DNA from 4 places in the Neorhizobium sp. S3-V5DH genome. Region 1 is predicted to be linked to each of the others. Evidence: predicted binding sites of a transcription regulator. Region 1 holds the regulator's gene; each other region holds the start of a gene.
What was found. Region 1 encodes LexA, which represses DNA repair genes until DNA is damaged. Its sites were predicted from a motif close to TGTTCNNNNTGTGTTCNG; they were not measured.
Positions count from the first base shown of each region.

Region 2: the regulator LexA is predicted to act here: its motif matches at 3,985-4,002, upstream of uvrA (excinuclease ABC subunit UvrA).
Region 3: the regulator LexA is predicted to act here: its motif matches at 3,703-3,720, upstream of EDE09_RS14030 (metallopeptidase family protein).
Region 4: the regulator LexA is predicted to act here: its motif matches at 3,145-3,162, upstream of EDE09_RS17825 (ImuA family protein).

Region 1 covers NZ_SMCL01000022.1:37,172-42,386, reverse strand. Annotated here, with positions in the region: gene EDE09_RS22930 (methyl-accepting chemotaxis protein) at 1-1,192, shown strand, start outside; gene kdsA (3-deoxy-8-phosphooctulonate synthase) at 1,201-2,049, opposite strand; gene EDE09_RS22920 (VOC family protein) at 2,054-2,926, opposite strand; gene lexA (transcriptional repressor LexA) at 3,129-3,848, shown strand; gene EDE09_RS22910 (ComEC/Rec2 family competence protein) at 3,829-5,215, opposite strand, start outside.
Region 2 covers NZ_SMCL01000019.1:92,693-97,907, forward strand. Annotated here, with positions in the region: gene EDE09_RS21705 (NAD(P)H-hydrate dehydratase) at 1-110, shown strand, start outside; gene EDE09_RS21710 (DUF72 domain-containing protein) at 100-918, opposite strand; gene uvrA (excinuclease ABC subunit UvrA) at 945-3,866, opposite strand; gene EDE09_RS21720 (single-stranded DNA-binding protein) at 4,112-4,654, shown strand; gene EDE09_RS21725 (HPP family protein) at 4,708-5,215, opposite strand, start outside.
Region 3 covers NZ_SMCL01000008.1:104,677-109,891, forward strand. Annotated here, with positions in the region: gene leuB (3-isopropylmalate dehydrogenase) at 1-429, opposite strand, end outside; gene EDE09_RS14005 (RidA family protein) at 532-921, opposite strand; gene leuD (3-isopropylmalate dehydratase small subunit) at 934-1,539, opposite strand; gene EDE09_RS14015 (hypothetical protein) at 1,678-1,905, opposite strand; gene EDE09_RS14020 (CoA ester lyase) at 2,014-2,916, shown strand; gene EDE09_RS14025 (DUF1737 domain-containing protein) at 2,913-3,119, shown strand; gene EDE09_RS14030 (metallopeptidase family protein) at 3,132-3,569, opposite strand; gene EDE09_RS28650 (hypothetical protein) at 3,742-4,680, shown strand; gene EDE09_RS14035 (DNA polymerase Y family protein) at 4,577-5,215, shown strand, end outside.
Region 4 covers NZ_SMCL01000013.1:34,120-39,334, reverse strand. Annotated here, with positions in the region: gene EDE09_RS17835 (error-prone DNA polymerase) at 1-899, opposite strand, end outside; gene EDE09_RS17830 (DNA polymerase Y family protein) at 896-2,410, opposite strand; gene EDE09_RS17825 (ImuA family protein) at 2,328-3,086, opposite strand; partial or broken gene EDE09_RS28715 (hypothetical protein) at 3,291-3,479, opposite strand; partial or broken gene EDE09_RS28855 (phospholipase) at 3,572-3,715, opposite strand; gene EDE09_RS28235 (hypothetical protein) at 3,920-4,072, opposite strand; gene EDE09_RS17810 (DUF3606 domain-containing protein) at 4,177-4,350, opposite strand; gene EDE09_RS17805 (Ku protein) at 4,579-5,215, shown strand, end outside.

The DNA of each region.
Region 1 (5,215 bases):
GCCGCTGTCTGTAATGCGCGACTACATGACAGTGCTGGCAGGCGGCGACTATTCGCGGGACGTGCCCTTCAGCGGCCGCGGGGACGAGATCGGCGAGATGGCGCAGGCCGTCACGATCTTCCGCCAATCGGGACAGGAGCGCGACAATATCCGGCTGCGGCAGGAAGCCGACCGGCAGGCGCAGGCCGAACGGGATCTGGCGCTGGCGAAGGACAAGGCGAGCGAAGAGGCCGAAAGAGAGAGCGTCATTTCGCATCTTCGGGCCGGCCTCTCCCGACTGTCGCAGGGCGACCTGACGGTGCAGATAGATCATCCTTTCCAGGCGGCCTATGAGGAGTTGCGGGAGGAATTCAACTCCAGCATCCGCACACTCTATTCCGTCATGCAGGAAATTTCCGGGGTAACGGAAACCGTGCGGACCGGTTCGGGCGTGATCGCTAACGGCACCGACGACCTGGCGCAGCGCACTGAGCATCAGGCAGCATCGTTGGAACAGGCCGCCTCGGCGCTCGACCAGATTACCGCCACCATGAGAAATGCGACGGCAAGAGCGCAAGAGGCGAATACCATGATGACGGCCGCTCAGCAGGGTGCCGCCCATTCTGCGGGTGTCGTGCGGGATGCCGTGGTGGCGATGGAGCAGATCGAGGCCTCCTCCACCCAGATCAGCAGCATCATAAACGTGATCGACGAGATCGCATTTCAGACGAATCTGCTAGCGCTCAACGCAGGTGTCGAGGCTGCGCGTGCCGGCGAAGCCGGCAAGGGTTTTGCGGTCGTCGCGCAGGAAGTCCGCGATCTCGCCGGGCGCTCGGCCAATCTTGCCCATGAAATCAAGCGGCTGATCGAAACCTCCGCGAGCCAGGTGGCGGCGGGGGTGTCACTCGTAAACCGCACCGGCGAGGCGCTGGGCGACATCGACGGCCAGGTCGCCAAGGTCACCGACCTCATCGGCTCGATCATGCGGGCCTCCTCGGAACAGTCGACGGCACTCCAGGAAGTCAATACCGCGATCAACCGTATGGACACGGTAACCCAGCAGAACGCTGCAATGGTGGAAGAAACAAGTGCTGCGTGCCATGAACTCGGCGAAGAGGCGGCCAAGCTCAACCGCCTTCTATCCCGCTTCAAGCTTCAGTCCACGACAGCCGGAAGTCACCGGCCGGCGACAGGCCTTCAAAAGGCTGGCTGAGAAATTTCTCAAGCCGCCTTTGCGATGGCGTCGAAGGCGAGAAGCTTTTCGAGCAGCCTCGGCATATCCTTCAGGTGCACCATGTTGGGGCCGTCGGAGGGAGCATTGTCGGGATCCTGATGGGTCTCGACAAAAAGACCGGCAATGCCGACCGCAACAGCCGCGCGCGCCAAAGTCTCCACGAATTCCCGCTGGCCTCCCGTGGAGCCTCCCTGCCCGCCCGGCTGCTGAACCGAATGGGTGGCATCGAACACAACCGGCGAACCCATGGCCGCCATGATCGGCAGCGACCGCATGTCCGAAACGAGCGTATTGTAGCCGAAGGAAGCGCCGCGCTCGCACAGCAGCACGTTCGGATTGCCGCTCTGGGTGAACTTGGCAAGCACGTTCTTCATGTCCCAGGGGGCGAGAAACTGGCCCTTTTTGACGTTGATGACGCGGCCGGTCCTCGCGGCGGCGACAAGCAAATCCGTCTGGCGGCAGAGGAAGGCCGGTATCTGCAGTATGTCCACAGTGCCTGCGACCATCGCACATTGTTCTTCGGTGTGGATGTCGGTCAGAACGGGGAACCCGAATTCCTTCTTCAGATCGGCGAAGATTTCCATGGCGTTTTCCAGCCCGATGCCGCGCTTTCCCGAAATCGAGGTGCGGTTTGCCTTGTCGAAGGACGACTTGTAGACGAGGCCGATGCCGAGCTTGCCGCAGAGTTCCTGGAGCGTGCCGGCGATCATGAAGGCATGGTCGCGGCTCTCCATCTGGCAGGGACCGGCGATCAAGGACAGGCGCGCATCCTGTGCAAAAACCACCTGGCCCTTTCCTTCGCCGACTAGGACGCGTGGATTGGCAGAAACTTCCATAAATCTATTCCTCGAAGCCGAACAAAACACCCTGGCCGGGTGCCGCCTGGACCAGAACGCGGCCTTCGCGGCGGACGAATGCCACGTCATTAGCAGCAAGGATGATCTCTGTCACGGCAAGATCGGCCGTCTTGAAGATGACGGCTCGGCCGTGCAAACCATCTGCACCAGCGACCGGCGGGAGCGCAAATTCCGCCTCCAGATCATCATTTCCCAAAATGCGAATCCGCGCGTTTGCGGCGGCCAATTTCAGAAAACCGGGCTCCACCTCCCCCCGGGCCATCAACACTTCCTCGACCAGAGGGGCGAAGTCGGACGGCGCTTGAGCGGACAGGATGACCTCGCTCAAACCGACAACCGTATTGGCGTGCCGCTCCAATTCGCCTCGGTCGGACGGCAGCGGAGCAAGGCGCTGAACGGAGAACAGGAAAAATTCGGGCGCCCGGTCATCGCCTGCAAATGCCAGCCGAAAGCTCGCCTCTGTCTCGGAACCGTCAGGCATCCTTACCGTGCGCGAAAACTCCAGAATGTCGCCGGCGGAAATTCCGCGCAGCCTGAACCGGGCATGATCGGCGACGGCATCCTGCGACGCGACGACCAGGGCAGAAAGCCCCTGCCTGTTGCGCCCTTTTCGAAAGGCGAGATCGCGCGCGGTAAAGACATTGCCCCGCTTGGCGGCAGCGCTCGCGTGACGGCGGTTGGTGATCGCCAGTGGCTCCAGATAGGTACCATCCGAGAAGAACACACAAGCATTGGCAGTGCCGAAAGGATGAAATGCATCCGGTGCGACAGTAAATCCGAGATCGGAGAGCCGCGAACGCGCGAACGCAAGGTCCGCCACCGGCAGTACGAGATGATCGATCGATCTTGCGTTCAAGCGAGGCCCCCAGGAATTTCAGAATCGCAAAGCTAAAATGGCAGCGGGCACGCCGTGCGCAAGTGGTAACGAAGCAGATATCTTGCAGACATCTATGAAGAAAAAATCATCATACTTCACGAAAATTTAGGGACTTGCGGAACACATATGGAACATATAGTGTCCGTTCTTGATTTGTTTCCGACTCTTGAGGGTGCCGAAAATGCTCACGCGCAAACAGCAGGAATTGCTTCTGTTCATACACGAACGGATGAAGGAATCCGGCGTACCGCCCTCCTTCGACGAAATGAAGGATGCGCTCGACCTTGCGTCCAAGTCGGGTATTCACCGGTTGATCACCGCGCTCGAGGAACGCGGCTTCATCCGCCGCCTGCCGAACAGGGCGCGCGCCCTGGAAGTCATCAGGCTGCCGGAAGCCTATGCGCCCAGCATTCAGCCGCGCCGGGGCTTTTCGCCCAGCGTCATCGAAGGCAGTCTTGGCAAGCCGCAACCGGCTGCCGCCTCTGCGAAGCCCCCCGCCAACGACGATAGTTCCAACTCAACCACGGTTCCCGTCATGGGCCGCATCGCGGCCGGCGTTCCGATCTCGGCGATTCAGAACAATACGCACGACATCGCCGTCCCTGCCGAGATGCTCGGGTCGGGCGAACATTATGCGCTGGAGGTCAAGGGCGATTCGATGATCGAGGCCGGCATCCTCGACGGCGATACCGTAATCATCCGCAACGGCAATACGGCCAATCCGGGCGATATCATCGTCGCATTGGTGGACGAGGAGGAAGCGACACTCAAGCGCTTCCGTCGCCGCGGGGCGTCGATCGCGCTGGAAGCCGCCAACCCGGCCTATGAGACGCGGATTTTCCCGCCGGACCGGGTCAAGATCCAGGGTAAGCTTGTGGGTCTCATCCGCCGCTATCATTGACCAGTTTGCCCAGCGGTTCCGGCAGGGATGAGCTGAAGATCTGGCGCCGCCAGTCGTAATGGCGATGGCGGGTCCATGGGCGGTCTTGGCCAAGGAGCGCTGCACGAAGCCGCCAGCGGTGGATGTCCGCGGAACCATCAAAAAACAGTTCGAGCGCTCCTGCGATCCTCAGCGCGTTGCCGTTGATCATCAGGGCTCCGGAACGGCAGCGGTCAAACCTGGCACGTGGAGCGACGACGATATGCGCAGCGTCGCAGGCGACGCCGGCATAACGCGCGTCCTCCACATGAACGACTACAGCGCCTGCGGCGGTTTTTGACGCGCACCAGGCTCGCGGGGTGCAGATGAACCGGCCGACCGGTACCTGCTTCATCCCGCGGCTTGACGTTTCTCTCTCCTCCGTCGTCAATTCAGCACGCTCGCCGAGACTGTTCGAAGGCAGCGGATTTCCTCCGGACTTTCCCTCCGGGAGCCTGTCTCCGGCCGGAGACTTGTCTTTCGCTGGCAGCAATTCCGGTTTCACCGGGTCCCCCAGCAGAAGCGCCCGCTTCCATTGATCATAGACAAATTCCGCGGGACGGGTGCGATTGGTGGCGATGCCATTACCATCTGTCAGGGCAATCATGGTGCCATCCTCGGAGATCAGGAGATCCGGAAGGGATCTCGACCGCTCCTGCCATGACAGCAACAAGCCGGCCACCAATAGAGGAATACCCAAGTATCTGAGCCGGGTTCTCAGTAGCGTCAGCAGAAGAAAGCCTGCCGTCGAGACGACCAGGAACCAGGGATGCTGGCGGCCGATGCCTACATCGCCGCCCCAGGCCGCCACATGCCTGGCGATCGCAATCACCGCTTCCAGGCCGAGGCCCATGAGCTTCAGGAACGGCCCATCGAGCCCGAAGGGCATCAGCAGCATGCCGATCAATCCCGCCGGCATGACCACGAAGGAAATGACCGGCATGGCGGCGAGATTGGCCGCAAGCCCATAAGTCGCGATGCGGTGGAAATGCTCGACAGAGAAAATCGCGGTCGATATGCCCCCAATCAACGAGGTCACGAAGATGCCGGCGGTAAAATTCCAGACCGCCGTGATCGGCATGACCACCGGGTGACGAAACGGCAGAGGCTCCGGGTCATGTTTTTTCGACCGATGCTTCCAAAGCGCGTAACCAGCGACCAGCGCGGCGGTGGCGGCAAAGGACATCTGAAAGCTCGGCCCAAGGATTTCCGAGGGAGATACGGCGATAATGACCAGTGCGGAGAGGGCCACATTGCGCAAGCTTATGGACGGCCGGTCGAAGAGGACTGCAACGAGCATGACTGCCATCATGATATAGGCCCTTTCGGCGGAGACGCCGAAGCCGGAA
Region 2 (5,215 bases), on a different contig from region 1:
AAGCGGCCGCCGCTGGCGTCTACCTCCATGCCGAGGCGGCAAAGCGCGCCGGCAGGGGCATGACGGCTGAAGATCTGGCCGCCAATGCGAGTGTCACACTCACCGGTTAGTTTTGGTTTCCAGAAGTTCGCTCATGGCCATTGCGCCGTAGGGGGCGTTGACTTTGCCTTCATGGATAAAGAAGGCGAAGACGTCGCGCGGCTCCTTCTTCGGCTTGTGGCTTTCGTCGATCAGCGGCAGATCGTCCGGCACGCCGCCTTCCGCCCATATTTCAAGCCGGTGCGCCCACGCCTTCATGTCCTTTTCGGGATAACAGGTCTTGATATCGTCGGACCCTTTCTGCAGCCGGGCATAAACGAAATCGGCGGTCACATCGGCGATCATGGGATAGTCGAAATGGTCGGCACAAACCGGGGCGATATTGTATTTCGTCAGCAGCGCGATGAATTCCGGCACCTTGAATGTGTCGTTGCGGACTTCGACGGCATGGGTCAGCTTCAAGCCATCGAGCTTGTTCGGCAGCAATTTCAGGAAAGCCTCGAAATCCTCGGGCTCGAACTTCTTGGTCGGCGCGAATTGCCACAGCAGCGGCCCGAGATGATCGCCGAGTTCCGTCAGACCCTGGGTCAGGAACTTTTCGATGGACTCTCCGGCCTCCGCTAAAACCTTGCGATTGGTGGTGAAGCGGCTCGCCTTCAGCGAAAAGATGAAACCATCCGGCACTTCGGAAGCCCATTTGGCAAAAGTCTCGGGCTTTTGCGAGCCGTAATAGGTTCCGTTGACCTCGATCACCTTCAGTTTGCTGGCCGCATATTCTAGCTGTTTCTTCTTCGCCAGTTTTTCCGGATAGAACGTGCCTTCCCAAGGCTCGAAGGTCCAGCCGCCGATGCCTGTGCGAATAGTGCCGGCTTTCTTCATGAATTCCCCTCCATGACGCAATACTGCTATTCCGCCGCTTCCACCTTCTTCGCTGGCCGGCGATCCAGCAGTTCCTTGAGGAAGTGGCCGGTATAGGACCGCTTTTCCTTGACGATCTGCTCGGGCGTGCCGGACGCGACCACTTCACCGCCGCCCGTGCCGCCTTCGGGACCGATATCGATGATCCAGTCGGCCGTCTTGATGACCTCGAGATTGTGCTCGATCACCACCACGGAATTGCCCTGGTTCACCAGCTCATGCAACATTTCTAGGAGCTTGGCCACGTCGTGGAAATGCAGGCCCGTCGTCGGCTCGTCGAGGATGTAGAGCGTACGTCCGGTCGAGCGTTTCGACAGTTCCTTGGCTAGCTTGACACGCTGCGCCTCGCCACCCGAAAGCGTGTTGGCCTGCTGCCCCACCTTGATATAACCGAGGCCGACATCGAAGAGCGACTGCAGCTTGTCGCGCACCGCCGGCACCGCGGAGAAGAACTCCACCCCTTCCTCAACCGTCATGTCCAGCACGTCGGCGATCGATTTACCCTTGAAATGCACGTCAAGCGTCTCGCGATTGTAGCGCTTGCCGTGGCAGACGTCGCAGGTGACGTAGACATCCGGCAGGAAGTGCATCTCGATCTTGATGACGCCGTCGCCCTGGCAGGCTTCGCAGCGCCCTCCCTTGACGTTGAAGGAGAACCGTCCCGGCTGGTAGCCGCGTGCCTTGGCTTCCGGCAGACCCGCGAACCAGTCGCGGATCGGCGTGAAGGCTCCGGTATAGGTCGCCGGGTTGGAACGCGGCGTACGTCCGATCGGCGATTGGTCGATATCGATCACCTTGTCGATAAACTCGAAACCGTCGATCTTGTCGTGTTCGGCAGGTATTTCGCGCGCACCCATGACGCGGCGCGCGGCAGCCTTGTAGAGCGTCTCGATGAGGAATGTGGACTTGCCTCCGCCGGAAACGCCGGTAACGGCCGTGAAGACACCGAGCGGAATGGCCGCGGTGACATTCTTGAGATTGTTGCCGCGAGCACCGAAAACCTTGATCTCCTTGCCCTTCTTGGGCTTGCGGCGCTCCATGGGAACCGGCACGCCGAGTTCGCCCGACAGATATTTGCCGGTCAGCGACTTGGGATTGGCCATGATGTCCTTCGGCGCGCCCTGTGCCACCACCTGACCGCCGTGGATACCGGCGGCCGGGCCGATGTCGACCACATAGTCCGCCGTTAAAATAGCGTCCTCGTCATGCTCGACGACGATCACGGTATTGCCGATGTCACGCAGGTGCTTCAACGTATCGAGCAGCCGCGCATTGTCCCGCTGGTGCAGGCCGATCGACGGTTCGTCCAATACGTAAAGCACGCCCGTGAGGCCGGAACCGATCTGCGAGGCGAGCCGAATGCGCTGGCTCTCGCCGCCCGAAAGCGTGCCGGAATTGCGCGAGAGGCTGAGATAATCGAGGCCCACGTCATTGAGGAACCGCAGACGCTCGCGGATCTCCTTGAGGATGCGGACGGCGATCTCGTTCTGCTTGGCGTTCAGCTGTTCCGGCAGCACTTCGAACCAGTCGCGCGCAAGCCGGATCGACATATCCGTGACCTGTCCGATATGCAGCTTATTGATCTTCACCGCGAGAGCTTCCGGCTTCAGGCGAAAACCGTTGCAGGCCGGGCAGGGAGCGGCCGACATGTAGCGTTCGATCTCTTCGCGCGCCCAGGCGCTGTCGGTTTCCTTCCAGCGGCGTTCGAGGTTCGGCACGATGCCTTCGAAGTTCTTGATCGTCTTGTAGGAACGGGCGCCGTCGGCATAGTGGAACTCGATCTTTTCCTCAGTGCCCTCCAGGATGGCCTTCTGAGCCTCCTCGGAAAGCTCGTTCCAACGGCTGGACAGCTTGAAACCGAAGGCTTTTCCGAGCGCTTCGAGCGTCTGGTTGTAATAGGGTGAGGTTGATTTCGCCCATGGCGCAATCGCGCCGTCGCGCAGCGTGCGGGCGGGTTCCGGCACGATCAGCGCCTCATCCACCTTCTGCTGCGAACCGAGGCCGTCGCAGGTCGGGCAGGCGCCGAAGGGATTGTTGAACGAAAACAGCCGAGGCTCGATTTCCGGAATGGTAAAACCGGAAACGGGGCAGGCGAATTTTTCAGAAAACAGCACCCGCTCGTGCGTCTCGTTGAGCGACTTGTTGGCGGAGCCACCGGCTGCGGTATCCTCGGCGCGCAGCGGCTTGTCGGCGAATTCCGCGACCGCCAGCCCGTCGGCCAGTTTCAGCGAGGTCTCGAGACTGTCCGCCAGGCGTGCGGAAATGTCGGAGCGCACCACGAGGCGGTCCACAACAACGTCGATGTCGTGCTTATATTTCTTGTCGAGCGCGGGAACATCGGCGATCTCATAGAACTGGCCGTCAACCTTGACGCGCTGAAAGCCCTTTTTCATCAGATCGGCGAGTTCCTTCTTGTACTCGCCCTTGCGGCCGCGGATCATCGGCGCCAGAATGTAAAGGCGCGTGCCCTCCTCGAAGGCGAGGATGCGGTCGACCATCTGGCTGACGGTCTGGCTTTCGATCGGCAGGCCTGTTGCCGGCGAATAGGGCACGCCGACGCGCGCAAAAAGCAGGCGCATATAGTCGTAGATCTCGGTGACCGTGCCGACCGTCGAGCGCGGGTTGCGCGAGGTCGTTTTCTGCTCGATCGAAATTGCCGGCGAAAGGCCGTCTATCTGATCGACATCCGGCTTCTGCATCATTTCCAGAAACTGGCGCGCATAGGCCGATAGGCTCTCCACATAACGACGTTGGCCTTCCGCATAGATCGTGTCGAACGCAAGCGACGATTTGCCCGACCCCGAAAGGCCCGTCATGACGATCAGCGAATTGCGCGGCAGATCGAGGTCGATGCCCTTAAGATTATGCTCGCGCGCGCCACGTATGGAAATGGTTTTGAGTTCACTCATCATCATGCTCTTTGGGAGGATCGAGGTCCTTATGTAGTGATTGATCCGTGCCTGTCGAGACGAAACTGCTGCGATTGCGGACCGTTCCGAGTCGGTTGACAGCACTATAGGAATAAAATAGAACAAATAAAGAACAATTTGCCTGTGGATTAAAATTCATGAATGCCCAACCGGGCATGTCGATGGGCTAAAGTGATACGATTGGTTTCAAGGCCGCAAAGCAGGCGGCGGATGAGGTGAAAGTTATGGCTGGTAGCGTGAACAAGGTGATCCTGATTGGAAATGTAGGCGCCGATCCGGAAATTCGCCGCACGCAAGACGGTCGGCCGATCGCCAATCTTCGCATCGCGACTTCCGAGACCTGGCGCGACCGCAATTCCGGCGAGCGGCGGGAAAAGACCGAATGGCACACCGTCGTGGTCTTCAACGAAGGCCTCTGCAAGGTCGTCGAGCAGTATGTGAAGAAGGGCGCAAAGCTCTATATCGAAGGCGCGCTGCAGACCCGCAAATGGCAGGATCAGACCGGCAACGACCGGTATTCGACCGAAATCGTGCTGCAGGGGTTCAACTCGACGCTGACGATGCTGGACGGCCGGGGTGAGGGCGGTGGCGACCGCGGAGCCCGCGGCGGCAATGACTTCGGCGGTGACGACTTCGGCGGCGGCTATGGCGGTGGAAATGATCATGACCGCCGGTCCTCGGGCGGTTCCAGCGGCTCGAGCCGCGGCGGCAATCAGCCTGCCGGCGGCAATTTTTCCCGCGATCTCGACGACGATATTCCGTTCTGATCCAAGCGGCACTCGCCGGGCGGGTATGCCCGCGGGCAACCGTCCGACCGCCATTAGGCGGAGAGGCGTGTTTCCGTATTCTGGTTCGCGCTGTCTGCGAGCATCGCCACCAGCACGTCCGACTGCGATAGTATCCCCACCAGCTTGTTGGTTCCGCCGGTCACCGGCAGATAGTGCAGCCCTTCTTCTGCAAAGATGACGATCGCGTCGGCAATGGGCGTGTCGGGCGCAACGGTCCGGACCGGTGTGGTCATGATATCCTTGACGGTGTCGTTCGGGGCGCTTGCCCCGGACAGCATAAGCCGAATCCGCTGAGCAAAGCCAATTCTCGGGCGCCCCGTGGTCCAGGTCGCCTTATCCAGGAAATCCGTCTGAGTGACAATGCCCACGACCTCGGCACGGTCGTTGGTGACCGGCAACGCCCGGAAATGGTGGCTGCGCATCACGTCCTGCGCTTCTTTCAGCGAATTGTCGGGCGCGACCGCCACTACATCGCGAGACATGATGCTGGCGCAGTCGAGATGCGTTGCGCGTCTCCGGTAGGATCGCAGTTCGGTTCTT
Region 3 (5,215 bases), on a different contig from region 1:
GCCGAAATAGACGCCGCCAGTCAGTTCGCGAACGATCAGAATGTCGAGACCTTCGACCAGTTCCGGCTTCAGAGACGAAGCGGATGCGAGAGCCGGATAGCAGATGGCAGGTCTCAGATTGGCGAAGAGCTCCAAGTCCTTGCGCAGACGCAGCAGGCCGGCTTCCGGGCGGACCTCGTAAGGAACATGATCCCATTTCGGCCCGCCGACGGCGCCAAAGAGCACCGCATCCGCCTTCATGGCCTTGGCCATGTCTTCCTCGGAAATAGCGACACCGTGAGCATCATAGGCTGAGCCCCCGACCAAGCCTTCGTCGAGCACGAAATCGGCCTGCATGGCGCTGTTCATATGAGCGATGATCTTGCGGACTTCGCCCATGGCCTCAGGGCCGATACCGTCGCCGGGAAGGAGGAAGAGGTTCTTTGCCATATCTTGTGGTGTCCTTGGTTTTTTCAGGCTCAGGTCCTCCCGCGCGGATCTCGCGCCTGGCGAAACCTCGTCCGAGCCTGTCGAGGACGAGGCTGGAAAAGTTCAGGAACTACCGGCGCCAATGCGGGCGGTGACTTCGATTTCGATTTTCATTTCAGGCGTGGTGAGGCCGCAGACGACCATGGTCGCGGCGGGACGGACTTCAGAAAAGGTTGCACCGAGCACATCAACGACGGCGTCATAGTCGACCATATCGACCAAGTAATAACGCACACGCACGATATCTTGCAGACCGCTTCCGGCCTCCTTCAGTGCTTTTTCGATGGTGCCGAGCGCGTTGCGCGTCTGGGCGGCGACATCGTCCGGCATTTCCATCTTCGCATAATCGTAGCCCGTCGTGCCGGAGACGTAGACCATGTCCCGGTCCACGACTGCGCGTGAATAACCGATCCGCGCTTCAAAAGGCGATCCGGAGGAAATCCGCTTGACCATGAGAGCGTCCGATCAGAGCCAGGGGCGCTCGGTGCGGTTCTTGGTCTCGAAGCTCCTGATTGCGGCATCACTCTTCATGGTCGAGGCGATGTCGTCGAGGCCTTCGAGCATGATGTGGCGACGGCCGGGATCGATGTCGAAATGGATCGAGCCGCCGTCCGGACCGGTGATTTCCTGAGCTTCTAGGTCTACCGTGAGAACCGCGTTCGAGCCGCGTTCGGCATCGTCCATCAACTTTTCCAAGTCTTCCGGGCTGACGACGATCGGCAGAATGCCGTTCTTGAAGCAGTTATTATAGAAGATGTCCGCGAAGCTGGTTGAGATGACGCAGCGAATGCCGAAATCGAGCAGCGCCCAGGGAGCATGCTCACGGGAAGAGCCGCAGCCGAAATTGTCGCCGGCCACCAGAATCTTGGCATTTCTGTATGCGGGCTTATTCAGCACGAAACCCGGGTTTTCAGCGCCGTCTTCGGTGTAACGGGCTTCCGCAAAGAGGCCTTTGCCGAGGCCGGTGCGCTTGATCGTCTTGAGGTAGTCCTTCGGAATGATCATGTCCGTATCGATATTCACGACCGGAAGCGGCGCTGCGACGCCGGTGAGTTTGGTGAATTTTTCCACGATCTGCCTCCACATGGACTAATCTGCGGAAGCTGCCATAAAGCAAATCGACAAGGATTTGAAGGGCTGTTTGCCTGGAACCGGTACGCCGATGTGCTGGTTTTCAGCGCCTTTTAGCCTTTAAAGGGCGTTTCCGGTTTACAGGTCTATGATCGTTCCGCGTCCGTCGTTCCAGACATGCATCTCGCGCTTGTCCGTCTTCGCCCGCACCGGAACCGGCTTCAGCCGCGCTGAAACTGCTCGTCCGATGGAAAGAACTGCAAGAATACCGGCAAAGGCGACAGTGAGTGACGCCGTCAGAAGCGCTGCCATGGCGAACAAGGCAATCGCCGATACGATGACGAAGAAAACGCGAATATTATGCATGATCCAAACCTTTCTCGTTGAAGAATGTGGGCTCTCGCGCCCTTTCTTGCAAGGGGTTTTGCGCATTGCGGTATTGCCGGGACTTCAAAAGATTGACAGAAAGCCGTGATGACTTCCTTGACCGACATCAATTTCGCTCCCTTCCGGTTTCGCCGTTCGGTTTTGAGCGTGCCGGCCAGCAATCAGAGGGCTCTGGAAAAGATCCGGACCCTCGACTGCGACGCCGTGATCTTCGACCTCGAAGATTCCGTCGCGCCGGAGAAGAAAGCCGAGGCGCGTGAGAATCTGCGCCGGTTGTTCAAGGACAATCCGCTGCAAGGAGTGGAACGGGTCGTCCGCATCAATGCGCTCGACACCCAATTCGGCAAGGCAGACATGGATCTTGCGGTGGAAATCTCTCCGGACGTGGTGCTGGTTCCCAAGGTTGAGCAGGTGGCCCAGATACAGTCCGTGGCGGATATTCTCTCGGAAGCCGGCGCTCCGGACGATCTTGCCATATGGGCGATGATCGAAACGCCGAAAGGCGTCTTGAACGCGTCAGCGATCGGAGCTGCCGATGAACGGCTCCAATGTTTCGTCGTCGGTCTCAACGACCTGCGTAAGGAGACCGGCGTGCTGTCGCAGCCGGGTCGCGGCTATCTTGTGCCCTGGCTGATGCAGATCGTGCTGGCCGGCAGAGCCCATGGGATCGACATCATAGACAGCGTCTTCAACGATTTCCGGGACACGGAGGCTCTCGAGGCAGAATGCAGGCAAGGCCGCGTCATGGGCTTTTCCGGGAAAATGCTGATCCATCCCGCCCAGATCGAGCCCGCCAACCGGCATTTCGGACCGGATCCGGAAGCGGTGAAAGATGCTGAAACGATCATCGCCGCCTTTGCGAAGCCGGAAGCGCGACATCTCAATGTCATCAATCTCAACGGCCAGATGGTGGAACGCCTTCACCTTGTGGAGGCCGAGAAACTTGTTGCCAAGGCGAAATTCCTAACCGAACGAAAGAACGCTCCATGAAACTCTACCGTTTTCTCACCGGCCCCGACGACGCTTCCTTCTGCCATAAGGTGACGGCTGCGCTGAACAAGGGGTGGGAGCTTCATGGTTCGCCGAGCTATGCCTTCAACGCCACGACCGGCGAAATGCAGTGTGGGCAGGCGGTCACGAAGACCGTGGAGGGCAAGGACTATCATCCGGACATGAAGCTCGGCGAGCAGTAGGCGTCAAGCCGATCAGCGCTGTGCGGCAGCATCGGCGCTGGCTTCGATGCGCTCCATATCGTCGTCGCTCAAGCCGAAATGGTGACCAATCTCGTGGATCAGCACATGGGTGATGATATCGCCCAGGGTTTCCTCGTTTTCGGCCCAATAATCGAGGATCGGGCGTCGGTAGAGCCGGATACGGTTCGGCAGTTCGCCAGTTTCCATGTTGAAGCGTTCGGAAATGCCGCGGCCCTCGAACAGGCCAAGGAGATCGAAGGGAGTCTCGAGCGCCATGTCCTCGAAAACCTCGTCATCGGGAAATTCTTCGATCTCGATGATGAGATTGGTCGTGAGCGCCCGGAATTCCTCCGGCAGATGGCCATAAGCATCGATTGCCAGCGACTCGAATGTGCTGATCGTCGGCGCATGGCGATCCTGCCAATCGTCGGTCTGGTCAATGCGGGCCATGGGCTCTCCTTCTGATCAGGCCCATATAGTGCCTCCGGCAATATTTTTCGAGAGAAGAATCATTGACCTATCGGAAGAGGAAAAGATTCCCGCGTCTCTTCTGTTGACTCTTCTTCCGACCTCTGGAATCCATAAGAACATAAAGTGAACATATATGGATGGAGCTGACGCCATGGCCGAGAACGCCACGGCGCAGGAAAGACTTTTTGCCCTGCGCGCACAGATCGCCCGACTGGAGGGAAAATCCCTGCCAGCACTTGCCGCGGCAGAGCAGGCGCAGGCTGCCGAAAGGCCGGAATGCGGCAAAACCAGGATAAAACAGCCTCGTCTTCCCTTCGGCATAGACCCGTTGGATGTCGCCTTGGAGGGCGGCTTGCCGCTTGATGGAATTACGGAAATCCGCACGCGATCGATGGGAGATGCAGGCGCAGCAAGCGGTTTCACCTTCGCACTCGCATCTCATCTTAAGAGAAGGAAAGCCGATGGTGCGCCTGTTCTGTGGATCGGTGATGTCGTTTCCAGGCAGGAGGCGGGTGCTCCTTATGCGCCAGGCCTCGGGCAATTCGGGCTGAAACCTCAGGAGGTTCTTTATGCAGTGCCGCGAAAGCTGGATGAGGCGCTATGGCTTGCGGAAACTGCACTGGCAAGCAGGGCGCTTTCCGCCACCATTCTCGAGATCCGCGGCAATCTCAAGAATTTCGGCCTTACCGAGAGCCGCAGGCTGAACCTTCGGACAAAGGCGGCGGGGCGCCCCCTTTTTCTGCTGCGGCATGCAGGCGAAGAAGAGGCGAGCAGCGCTTCCTTCCGCTTCCTTGCCGAACCGGCGCCGGCCACCGGCCGGCGTCTTCCTGATGGATCCGTGCTTGGCGGCAGCATCGGCTATCCCGTTTTCCGACTCATTTTGGAGAAGAGCCGTAATCCGGCTCCGCTCTCCTTCCTTTTGGAGTGGAACCCCCATGACCGTCAATTTTCCCTCAATTCCAAGGCAGGAGAGGTTTTCTCTTTCCATGCCCCGCCAGCGCATTCTGGCGCTGGTCTTCCCGCATCTGCCGACAGACAGGATCGCGCGCCGACTCTGGGGCATATCGTGGCGCTCGAAAGGGCGTCCTGAGCATCCGCCGATCCTCTGCGTCGGGCGGCGTGACAATGCCATGCGGCTCACGGCGCTTGACGAGGTTTCGGAACGCTTCGGCCTGAGGCGAGGGCAGGGGCTGACAGAAGCACGCGCCATGTTTCCGGCAATCCATGTCATGGACGAGGACGAAGCAGCGGATCGGGCGCTCATCGAAGCCATCGCCGACTGGTGCGATCGCTATACCCCTCTGGTGGCTTTGGACGGATTGGATGGGCTTTTCCTCGATATCACCGGCTGTGCCCATCTCTTCGGGGGAGAAGAAATGCTTCTCAAGGATATTCTAGGTCGGCTTTTCCAGATGGGCTTCGACGTCAACGGCGCGATCTCCTCGTCGCCCGGCCTCTCCTGGGCCGCTTCCCGTTTCGGCCTAGGCGGCGTAATCTCCCACGATGGCATTGAAGAAGCGTTGGCGCCGCTGCCGGTCAACGCCTTGCGTCTCGACGCGATGGCGATCTCGTCGCTCCACAAGCTGGGACTGAAGCGGATTGGCGACCTTCTGTCCATGCCGCGC
Region 4 (5,215 bases), on a different contig from region 1:
TCATGCAGGATCGCCTTGCGGACCTTGTCGGGGATCCCCTCGGGATATCGAGCGGCAGCACCCTCCCAGGCGAACTTGGTCAGCGACTGCTGCGCGTCGAGGCCCGGCACAAGCGCTTCTTCCGGGTATTGATACTGAAGCTCGCTCATGTCGAAACGACAGCGGTCGACGATTTCGCGGGTGCGCGCCAATGCTTCCGGATAGTCCGAAAACAGCCGGTGCATTTCTTCCGGCGCTTTCAGGAACCGATCGGCATGTCGTTCACGATCGAAGCCGACGCTATCGATGGTGGTCCGATTGCGGACGCAGGTGACGATGTCCTGCAGCTGCCGGCGACTGGGATCGTGAAACAGGACATCGTTGGTGACGACCGTCCTGACCTTGTGGCGCACGGCCATGTTCGACAGGTTGTGGAGCCGCAGACGATCGTTAGGACGTCGGCGCAGGCACAGCGAGACGTAAGCCCTGTCGCCGAAGATCGCGGCGATCTTCCTGACCTGACCTGCAGTGGTCTCGTCGGCCTCATCCGGGATCAGGATGGCAATCAGGCCGCCGCTATAGGCTTCCACATCCGAGAGATCGAGGATGCACTTGCCCTTGCCTCCCCGGCTCTTGCCGAGCGAAAGCAGGCGGGTCAGCCTCGAATAGGCTGGGCGATCGGTCGGGTAGACCAGGATCGACATGCCATCAGAAAGATCGAGACGACAGCCGACAACAAGTCTCACGCCCGTGGTCTTCGCCGCTTCCCAGGCGCGCACGATGCCAGCAAGCGAGTTGCGATCGACAACGCCCAAAGCATCAATGCCAAGCGCTGCCGCGGCGGCAAACAGTTCCTCGGCCGAACTGGCGCCGCGCAGGAACGAGAAATGTGTGGTGACCTGAAGCTCGGCATATCTCATCCGAACACCCCATGCAGAAACCACAAGTGCGAGCCCGTATCGGTATCCACCCCGTCGCCGGCACGATAGACCCAGTAGCGTGCGCCGGCCTCGTCCTCGACGACGAAATAATCCCGAACGGCGGCATGTTCTCTCGGACGAAGCCACCACTCGCCGAATATCCGCTCCGGGCCATCGGCCCGTTTGACGCGGCGACGCTTGCCGCGCCAAGTGAAGACGGCGGGCGGCTGATCGGGGAGAAGAGCGGTGACGTCGATGCGTTCCGGGTTCGCCAGCAGCCGCGAGGGCCTTGGCCATTTGGCAGCCCATGTCGCTCCAGTCTCGTCGGCCGTCGGGCTGACGCGCATCACCGATCGCTCGGGAACGTCGGAGGCGACGGGGATAACCCGGTAAAGCCGCTGGCCACGGTTGCCGAGAATATCGACAAGCGGCGTGACATCGACAACCTGCTCCTCGATGAGTGACGACGCGACCTGCCGCTCCTCCAATGGCTCCGCCATGATGGCGACAAGCACGAGCCGTTCGATGCCGAAGCCGGGGTCGATCTTTTCGATCCGGTCGCAGAGAAGCTTTGACAGCCGGGCGGGGTCACGCACCGGTTTTGCCAGCCCGGCTCGAATACACTGGCGGGTATTGTCGACCCGGTGGATGACCAGATCGGAGCGCCTGACGCCCAGACCACGTGCCTCCAGCTTGGAGGTGAGTTCGCCGACCAGCCGACGCACATATTTGGCGATCGTGTCCGCGGCGCCGATCGGCTCCTGAAAGTTCTTCGCCGCCGCGACGAGCTCTGGCGTTCGCAGAGGCTCGATAGGTTCTGCCATCCGTCCGAACAGTTGATCCAGCCGCCGACCGACCTCCGGCCCGTATCTCAGCGTCAACGGCGCGCGCGGCATGGCGGAGAGTTCACCGACCGTCTCGACGCCCATGACACGCAGCCCGTGAATCGTGTCGGGCGGAAGGCGCAGACAGTGGATCGGCAGGCCGGTCACCGCTTTCGCAACGCCGCCCACCGGAACGACGGTCGTCTCCGCCGACGTTACACGGCTCAGCGCATGCGCCGCGCCCCAGGTATCGGCGACCGCAGCACGAGCGGTCAGGCCTCGTCCTCTCAAGCCGTTGACCAGCCCGGAAATCAGCAGGGCTTCGCCGCCCTGCAGGTGATCGGCGCCTTCGGTATCCATGACGATACCGTCTGTGCCGTCGACGGCGACGACCGGGCTGTACTGCCGGAGCGCCCATAGCGCGAGGCGCTCAAGGGCAGCGGCGTCGGCGCTAGGATCAGCATCGATCATCGTTAGGTTGGCGACTATGGCCTGGGCTTTGCTCGCGGGCATGCAGACCTTGAGGCCAAGTTTGCGCGCGGCGGTGTCTGCAGCCGAGACCCAGCGTTTCGAGCCCGATTTCGAAATGACGACGAGAGGCTGGTCAGCTGGCACGGTTCCCTCTCCATGCCGTCGTATCCGGTCTGTTGGCAAAGTGGGGAAGTAGACACAGACGACCCTTGGCATCACAGGCTCCTAATTCAAACTCAGCACACTCGCCTGCTTTCACCCGCATCAGTTCCGCAAGCCATCGGGCGCGGCCGACCCCCGCCACTGGTAGTTCCTCCGACGGAAGCACGCTCACCCTCCACCGTGTCGTCGAGGCCGTCGGATTGCCGAAATCCGACGCTTCTGTCTGCCGCCGCCATCTGCGGACGACGAGCCCCATGGTTCCTGTCTTTTCGGCGGCCAGTTGAAGTCTTCGGGATGCCACCATCGGCAATCGAACCAGCTCCCCGACCACCGCTGCCAATCCACCAAAGGAGAGCCCTTCTTCCATGGACGCCAGGACATCCTCTTCCTTGTCGCCTTCGCAGAAGATCACGCGGTCGGGATGCAAGCCGGCTTGGGCAATCGCCGGGAAGAAGAGGTCAGGTCTTGTCAGGCACCAAAGCACCTTGCCCTTCGAGCGCGCGGCAATTCCGGCGGCAAACAAGGCCGCCGCCGCGCCATCGACAGTGCCGGCGCCGCCGCCTGCTATCTCGTGAAGCGCGCCGTATGATAGCCCGCCCCCCGGCAGATGCTGGTCCATCTCGCGAACGCCGAAAGGCAAGACGATGGCTTTTTTTGCCGCACTGCCCTCCAGGTGGGCGATGCGGTCTCTCAGCTCCTCGATGACCCGAGGATTATGGACGCGCGACATCGTTCACGGACCTCCTCAGCTCGCGTTGCACGGGACTTCATGCCCCTCAAAATATGGAGGTTCTCTTTTTGTTCCGTTGCTCGAAAAGAGTCAAGCGGGCGTCCGGAGGATAAATTAGGGCGGACTGAAACGCCGATATATGAATCACCAAACGAATCAGTGATGTAGCGGCGCGGCGCCAAGTATTTGCCCGGACTCATTTTTTTAGTCGCTAAAGGGCGTCAACGCCGCGGCGCGCAGCACCCCGGACTCCGATTTCCGTCGCTCGCGAGATTTGGCGGCCCTTCTTGCTTCTCGGAGCTCGTCGAGTGTCGGGTTCCACCACCCTCGGAGCCGCTCGTATTCCCCAGGCTCCGACCTCGCTGGCCAGGTATGGACGAGTTCCTCAAGGGTAACCCTTCGCGCCGGACGACGTCGTTCATAAGTCCGTCGAATGCTTCTCGGGCGCTTTCGATACGCTCCGGATCGAGGGGATTGCCGTCCGTGCTGAACCACTGATGACCGTACCTGTAATGCATCGGGGCGTCTGGAGCGACGAAGCGCGTCCCGGGAAGGCTGGCGCGCCAGGACGATGCCAGCGGCATGAGCTGCGCGCCCGAGGCACCGATCCCATGCAGGAAGACGATCAAGGTTTTATCGGACAACGGTTCTCGCTTTCGGGTTTTGACAAACCGAGGGCGCTCGACCCGTCATGGGGAGCGCCCTCGTTCACCCGGACGGCCGCGACCACGCGAAAATCATTTCGCGGCGCGGCCTGTCGTTGGTTTCGGGTGGTAGTCCCTAGATGATGATTGTGGGGACGATCTTCAAGATCGGATCCAAGTGAGCCCTCATCATCGCCAGAGGCTTTTCGACCGGGCGCCGCGCGTGGCGACATGAACGAGAACAGCCGTCGATAGAAGTATGCTGGAGACGAGAGCGGCGATCGAGAGCAGGCCACCGCTCGAGACATCGACGCTTGCGCGCAAACCGGCATTCTTCGACACGAATATCTCGACTTCAGCCCGTTGACGTTCGCCGTGTGCCGAAATTGTTCCTGAGCGAGCATCAGTCCCTGTGCTCCCGACGCTTGTATCCAGCGTTTGATCCATCAACCTTTTAGATCCGCTTCTACCTTCTTGCGGCTGTTGCCTACGTTTTTGACGGCGTCTTTCACTTTACCCTTCGAGACGCCTTCCTTCTTCGCTTCGTATCGGACCTCATGATCCTGTCCGCCTGCGACCTTCGCTCTGTCCTGCGCCCGGCCGCGTGCTGTCGTCGCCATAGCGATATCTCCTACTTGCTAAGTGATCCTGCCCCTAAACGTTTGATGATTCACGTTGTTCCTTGGCTTACGCGTCGGCGATCCCATCCTCGATAGGTGCCTGCCGGTGCACCCGGAATCAAATTGGCAACAAACGACGCTAAGCCATTGAAAAATGATTCGTTTCGAATCGGAACGAATCACCTCTTCAGACCTTGATTCGCCAGTAGCGATTCGGGAGTAACGGGTATGGCGAGTGGACACAGAGCCCAATGGAAGGGCTTCATCAAGTTCGGGGAAGTCTCTTGCGGGGCGGCTCTCTACACAGCGGCGAGCACCTCCGACCGGATCACCTTCAACACGATCAACAAGGCAACCGGCAATCGGGTCAACCGCGTCTTCGTCGACGGCGAGACCGAAGAGCCTGTGCCGAAGGAACAGCAGACCAAGGGCTTCGAGACCGAGAACGGCCAGTATATCGTCATTGATCCGGACGAGGTCGCCGCCACCATTCCGGAGTCAAACAAGACCCTCGAGATCGAAGCGTTCATTCCCTGCTCTGATGTCGATGACGTCTACTTCGACAAGCCCTATTACCTGACACCGGACAAAATGGGCGGCGACGCCTTTGTCGCGCTGCGCGACGGAATGCGGAAGTCGAAGGTGGCGGCGATCGCACGGACCGTCCTGTTCCGCCGTATGCGGACCGTGCTCATCCGGCCGCATGGCAAAGGTCTCATCGCCACAACCTTGAACTATGACTACGAAGTCCGCTCGTCGAAGAAGGCGTTCGAGGAAATGCCGAAGCTGAAGATTGAAGGCGAGATGCTCGATCTTGCCAAGCATATCATCAGCACCAAGAAGGGCGACTTCGATCCGGCCACGT